DNA from 3 places in the Microbacterium sp. LWH7-1.2 genome. Region 3 is predicted to be linked to each of the others. Evidence: predicted binding sites of a transcription regulator. Region 3 holds the regulator's gene; each other region holds the start of a gene.
The links. The regulator HrcA, encoded in region 3, represses chaperone genes, less so after heat shock. The targets are predictions, from matches to a motif close to TTNGCACTCGNNNNNNNCGAGTGCNAA.
Positions count from the first base shown of each region.

Region 1: groL (chaperonin GroEL) is a predicted target of HrcA. The motif match lies at 1,334-1,360, and genes of this name have one in related genera.
Region 2: MRBLWH7_RS17840 (Hsp20/alpha crystallin family protein) is a predicted target of HrcA. The motif match lies at 1,208-1,234, and genes of this name have one in related genera.

Region 1 covers NZ_CP151637.1:4,381,087-4,383,283, reverse strand. Annotated here, with positions in the region: gene groL (chaperonin GroEL) at 1-1,296, opposite strand, end outside; gene MRBLWH7_RS20375 (cold-shock protein) at 1,487-1,687, opposite strand; gene MRBLWH7_RS20370 (LytR C-terminal domain-containing protein) at 1,818-2,197, opposite strand, start outside.
Region 2 covers NZ_CP151637.1:3,857,538-3,859,734, forward strand. Annotated here, with positions in the region: gene MRBLWH7_RS17835 (hypothetical protein) at 1-802, opposite strand, end outside; gene MRBLWH7_RS17840 (Hsp20/alpha crystallin family protein) at 1,288-1,740, shown strand; gene MRBLWH7_RS17845 (thymidine kinase) at 1,799-2,197, opposite strand, start outside.
Region 3 covers NZ_CP151637.1:786,143-788,339, reverse strand. Annotated here, with positions in the region: gene dnaJ (molecular chaperone DnaJ) at 1-697, opposite strand, end outside; gene hrcA (heat-inducible transcriptional repressor HrcA) at 749-1,789, opposite strand; gene hemW (radical SAM family heme chaperone HemW) at 1,918-2,197, opposite strand, start outside.

The DNA of each region.
Region 1 (2,197 bases), 850 kb from region 3:
ACCCGAGAGCTCGAGCGAGTCGAGCGCCTTCTTGCCGGACTGGATGAGCGCGACGCCACCACCGGCGACGATGCCCTCCTCGACCGCAGCCTTCGCGTTGCGGACGGCGTCCTCGATGCGGTGCTTGCGCTCCTTGAGCTCGACCTCGGTAGCCGCGCCCGCCTTGATGACGGCCACGCCGCCGGCGAGCTTGGCGAGGCGCTCCTGCAGCTTCTCGCGGTCGTAGTCGCTGTCGGTGTTGTCGATCTCGCGGCGGATCTGGGTCACGCGGCCCTCGATCTGCGACGCCTCGCCGGCGCCCTCGACGATCGTGGTCTCGTCCTTGGTGACGATGACCTTGCGCGCACGGCCGAGCAGGTCGAGGGTGGCGTTCTCGAGCTTGAGACCGACCTCCTCGGTGATGACCTGGCCACCCGTAAGGATCGCGATGTCCTGCAGCTGCGCCTTGCGACGGTCGCCGAAGCCGGGGGCCTTGACGGCGACCGACTTGAAGATGCCGCGGATCTTGTTGAGCACGAGCGTCGCGAGAGCCTCGCCCTCGACGTCCTCGGCGATGATGACGAGCTCCTTGCCGTCCTGGATCACCTTGTCGACGACGGGCAGAAGGTCCTTGATGTTCGAGATCTTCTGGTTCGCGATGAGGATGTACGGGTCCTCGAAGACCGCCTCCTGGCGCTCCGGGTCCGTCACGAAGTAGGGGTTGATGTAGCCCTTGTCGAAGCGCATGCCCTCGGTGAGCTCGAGCTCGGTGCCGAAGGTCTGCGACTCCTCGACGGTGACGACGCCCTCCTTGCCCACCTTGTCGATGGCCTCGGCGATGAGCTGGCCGATCTCCGGGTCAGCGGCCGAGATCGACGCCGTGGCGGCGATCTGGTCCTTGGACTCGACCTCCTTGGCGGACTCGAGCAGCTCGGCGGTGATGGCGGCGACGGCCTTCTCGATGCCCTTCTTGAGCGAGATGGGGTCGGCGCCGGCCGCGACGTTGCGCAGGCCCTCGCGCACGAGCGCCTGGGCGAGGACCGTCGCGGTGGTCGTGCCGTCACCGGCGACGTCGTCGGTCTTCTTGGCGACCTCCTTGACGAGCTCCGCACCGATCTTCTCGTACGGGTCGTCCAGCTCGATCTCCTTGGCGATCGAGACACCGTCGTTCGTGATCGTGGGGGCGCCCCACTTCTTCTCGAGCACGACGTTGCGACCGCGCGGGCCGAGCGTCACCTTGACGGCGTCGGCCAGCGTGTTGAGGCCGCGCTCGAGGCCACGACGGGCCTCCTCGTCGAAAGCGATGATCTTTGCCATGTGTGTGTCGTCCCTCCGGAACGTTGGCTTCTGGGTATTAGCACTCAACAAACACGAGTGCTAACTCATTCTGGCACTCGACCCTATCGAGTGCAAGCCGCGATGACGGATGCGGAAACACGAAGAGACGGGACGCCTTTCGGCATCCCGTCTCCGGTGTCGGTTCAGCGCCGGGCGCTGAGCCGGGCGTTCAGACGACGCGCACGGACTCGGCCTGGGGTCCCTTCTGGCCGGAGCCGACCGTGAACTCCACGGTCTGCCCCTCCTCCAGCACACGGAAGCCCGACATGTCGATGTTCGAGTAATGGACGAAGACATCCTGGCCGTCGGCGACGGTGATGAAGCCGAATCCCTTCTCGGCGTTGAACCATTTCACGGTGCCCTGGGTCATGCGTCTCTCCTGTTGCCGGCGGTGCAGGGCTTCATCGTATGCAGGCGAAATCGCGGCATCCGGCCGTTTCGTCACTTGTTGACATGCAGGCACACAAGTGTTTACCGGCGCGAAACACGCCACCGGCGGGTCAGGGCGTAGGAGCCGGCGACTGCCCCGCCGCCGTGCGGTCGAGGCCGATCACGACCGTGAGCTGCGGCACGCCCTCCGTGGTCGCCGGGTACGCCTCGCTCTGCTCGATCTCAGCGCCGCCGATGACTCCTGCCAGGCCCGCGGCAGCCGCCTGATCGGCGGGATCGACGTAGAAGACCGTGGTCGTCGGGAAGTCCTGCGAGCCCGCCTCGCCCGCAGTCACCTTGTCGTCTGTCCAGCCCGCACCCACGACGACGTCCTTCATCTGCGTCGCGAGTCCCTGCTCGGGAGTCGCGTTGAGGATCATGACGTCGTAGTTCACGTCGATCACCGGAGTCACCTCGGGGACCGGCTCGACGGTCGGGGTGGGCGTGGGGA
Region 2 (2,197 bases), 1.4 Mb from region 3:
CGACTTCCCACCCTTCCGCCGCGTATGCGGCGTACTTGTCGATGTCGCGGTTCCACTGCCTGCGGTCGGTGCGATGGTGGTCGCCCTCGATCTCGACGGCGGTGCGATACTTCGGGAACACGATCTCGGTGATACCGAGAAGGCTTCCTCGACGATCGCGGATCTCGACATCGAGCTCGGGCGAGGTAAGCCCACCGGCTGCGGCATCCAATCGGAAGTCCGTCTCGAGAGGCGACGCGCTCCCGACGCGGATGAGCGGAAGGGCTTCTTGAAGCCGTCCGATGCCCCGGCGTCTTCCGGCTGCGACGATCGCCGCGAGCTCGTCGATCGTGCCCATCCGGCCGCTCGGCACGGGTGTCCCCCGTCGATCTCGGGGAATGCGGACGATCTCGTCCCCGAGGGCGACGAGTTCCCGGACACTCAGCTCCGCGCCGAGCATCGCCCACGTCGACGCCGCATCCGCGGTGCGCACTCCGGCGTGCTCGCGGATGTTCACCAGGTGCGGTGCGATCTTGATGCCTCGCACACCTCTGCCTCGAGGTGCGTGCGCGGGAGCGAAGCCGCCCACTTCGAGGAGGGCGCCCGGCCTGATCGACAAGCCGAGATGCACGCCCGCCGTCCGACCGGCCAGGAAGACGCGCGGTCGCATCACACAGGCGTAGGCGCGGATTCTGCGCAGCTCTGCGTGCCGCCAGATGTCGTCGATGGAGAGGTCGTCGTCGCGAGCAGGATCCTCGGCGGTCTGTCGCGCGCCGTGGAACGGCGCATCCAGGTCGCCGGCCTGCAGGCGTCCCGATGACACGCCCGCCGCTCGAGCTTCGCGGACCGCGAATGCTCGGCCGAGGTGTTGAGGCAGCGGCGAAGGGCGTGCGGACATCTGATGAGGCTGCCTCGTCCCCGTGCCCGTGCTCGCCCACAGGCGCCCATCTGTTCAGCGCGCAGTCAGGGGGTCCCCCTGTGGAGGAACTGCACTCGGCTCGCACAGGAACCTCGAGGGCCGCAACACGCGGAGTGGACGCGATGATTCCGCGTGTTGCGGCCCCCGAGTCCGGGACGCGAGGTCATCGACGGAAGCCTTCCCGCTTCGGGGGCCGCAACGCGCGGCGTGCGCACGGCGATTCCGCGTGTTGCGGCCCCCGAGGGTTTGGGGAGACGGCGACGTCGGCGAAGGCTGGCGGGCGTTCGTTCAGGGCGAACGGGCAACCACTTAGCACTCGGCACCCGAGAGTGCTAATCTGGACGTAGTTGAGCCGATACGACTCAACCCCGAAACGAGAGGAGATAACCATGGCCACTTACGACCCGTTCCGGGACCTCGACCGCCTTGCTGCCGGTCTCTTCGACGCGCGCCGCGGCCCGCGCCGTATGCCGATGGACCTGTACCGCGACGGCGATCACTACGTCCTGACGGCCGACCTTCCGGGCATCGACCCGGGCTCGGTCGACATCGATGTCGACGGACAGCTGCTCACCATCCGCGCGGAGCGCACGCTGACGAGCGGCGACGACGTCAAGTGGATCACACGTGAGCGCGAGGCGGCCAGCTTCCTGCGCCAGCTGAACCTCGGCCAGGGCGTCGACACCGAGCGCATCTCGGCGAGCTACGACAACGGCGTGCTGAGCGTGACGATCCCGGTCAGCGAGAGGGCGAAGCCGCGCAAGATTCAGGTCATGTCCGAGGGTGGGGCGCCCACGATCACTGCGCACGAGTCCGACGCCCCGCAGCCGATCGAGCAGTAGGGCCACTTCAGAACGGATGCCTCCCGCCGACGCAGCGGCGAGGCATCCGTTCTTTCGTCTACGGTCGGGCGGTTCCCGTGAAGTGCCTGCGGCAGCGGGCCTGGTAGGACTCGATCCCTCCGACGTGCGCGGGCGTCGGGACACCGGCATCGCCGGTGGGAACCCCGGCGATGCGCTGGTGGAAGGCGGCGTCCTCCCCGCACACCGCGCACACCGCGGTGAGCTTCAGCACATCCTCGGCCATCGCCATCAGCGCCGGCAGCGGCTCGAACGGCCGGCCGTCGAACGTGATGCACAGCCCCGACACCACCACCGTCACCCCTCCGGCGACCAGCTCGTCGACGGCGGGGACGAGGTCGGTGCCGAAGAACTGCGCCTCGTCTATGGCGACGAGGTCGAGGCCGCGGCCCTGAACCCCGGCGACCAGGGAGGCGACGTCGGGCACGGACCGCGACGG
Region 3 (2,197 bases):
CGACCTCGCCCGAACCCGGAAGCTGCAGGCGCAGTCCGGTCTCGACGCCGGCCGGTATGTCGAGCGACACGGTGCGGCGCGCGCGCACGCGGCCCTGCCCCTGGCAGGTGGCGCACGGGTACGGGATGGTCGTGCCGTAGCCCTGGCAGACGTTGCACGGCTGGGTCGTGACGACGTTCCCGAGGAGGCTCCGCACCTGGCGCTGGACGTTGCCGGTGCCGTGGCAGATGTCGCACGTGACCGGGCTCGTGCCCGGCTGGCAGCAGGAGCCCTGGCAGGTCTCGCACACCACGGCGGTGTCGACCTCGATGTCGCGGTGCGTGCCGAAGACGACGTCCCCGAGTTCGAGCGTGACGCGCACGAGCGCGTCCTGGCCGCGCTCTCGACGCGACCGGGGACGACCGCCCCGCGACCCGCCCGCTGCGCCGAAGAACGTCTCGAAGATGTCGTTGAACCCGCCGAAGCCGCCGGCGCCGCCGCCGAACGGCGAGTCGCTGCCGCCCATGTCGTAACGTGCGCGCTGCTCGGGGTCGCTGAGGACGTCGTAGGCATGCGTCACGAGCTTGAAGCGCTCGGACGCCTCCTCGCCCGGGTTCACGTCCGGGTGCAGCTGGCGGGCCAGCTTGCGGTAGGCCTTCTTGATCTCGTCGGTGGAGGCGTCGCGTGAGACGCCGAGGACCTCGTAGTGGTCAGCCACATTCGCCTTCCTGCCGCGGCGAGGCCGCGGGATCGTGTGTGCGCGCGTGCGTCAGCGGGAGGTGTCGTCCTGCTCGAGCATGCGCGTGAGATAACGCGCGACGGCGCGGACCGTCGCGAGGTTCGTGGGGTAGTCCATGCGCGTCGGGCCGAGCACCCCGACGCGGGCGAGCGCGCCCGTCGCGTCGTAGTCGCTGGCGACGACGGATGCCTCGGCAAGACCGAACGCCTCGTTCTCACGGCCGATGCTCGCCGAGAGGCCCTGTTCGTCCGCGACCATCTCGCCCATCAGCCGCAGCAGGGTCACCTGCTCCTCGATCGCCTCGAGGAGCGGGTAGATGCTGCCGCGGAAGTCGGACTCGCGGCGGGCGAGGTTGGCGCTGCCTGCCATCACGAGTTTGTCCTGCCGGAACTCCTCGAGCTCTTCGGCGACGGCGCGCACAATCTCGTCTGTTGCGCGTTCGTGCGCAGGCGCTTGCGTGTCGGGGCCGTCGAGTCGCTCGGCGATGCGCTGCAGTCCCTCGCGCACGGGGCGGCCGACCAGGAGGGTGCCGAGGCCGGCGCGGATGTGCGCGAGATCCGCGTCGTCGAAGTCCTCGCCGACGAATGTCAGGCGCTGCGACACGCGTCCGGTGTCGGTGACCACGATCACCAGCATGCGTCCGCCGCCGAGCTGCACGAGCTCGACGTGGGTGACCGTGGCGCGGGCGAACGAGGGATACTGCACGATGGCGACCTGACCGGTCAGCTGCGTGAGCGCGCGCACGGTGCGCACGAGGACGTCGTCGAGGTCGCCGGAGCCGTCGAGGAACGAGGCGATGGCGGCGCGCTGGGCCGGCGAGAGCGGCCGGAGCTCCGCGAGGTGATCGACGAAGACGCGGTAGCCCTTGTCGGTCGGCACCCGGCCCGACGAGGTGTGCGGCGCCACGATGAGGTCTTCGTCCTCGAGCAGCGCCATGTCGTTGCGGATGGTCGCCGCAGACACGCCGAACGCGTGGCGCTCGACGATCGCCTTGCTGCCGACCGGCTCGCGCGTGTCGACGTAGTCCTGGACGATCGCCCGCAGTACCTGCAGACCTCGCTCGCTGACCATCCCGCCTCCTCACGCCGCAGCTGGCACTCGCACGACTGGAGTGCCAATTCTATCCGATGCGCTGTCAGGATCGCCGAGCGACGCAGGTCGGGTTGCCGTCGCACCCGGGACCGCACGCGCCGCCGAGGTCAGTCGGTGAGTGCGCGGACCACGGCGTCGGCGAGGAGGCGGCCGCGGCGGGTGAGCACGACCCTCCCCCGCAGCGCGGCGTGACCCTCGATGAGGCCGTCCGCGATGAGCGCGGCGACCGCGTGACGGCCCTCGCCGAGGAGCTCCTCGACGGGCAGTCCGTCGCGGACGCGGGTGCGCAGCAGCACGCTCTCGAGATTCCTGGCTGCGGCATCGGGGATCTCCCGTCCGGCTGCCGGCGTCTCCCCCGCGGCCAGCCGCTGCGCGTAGGCGGCCGGG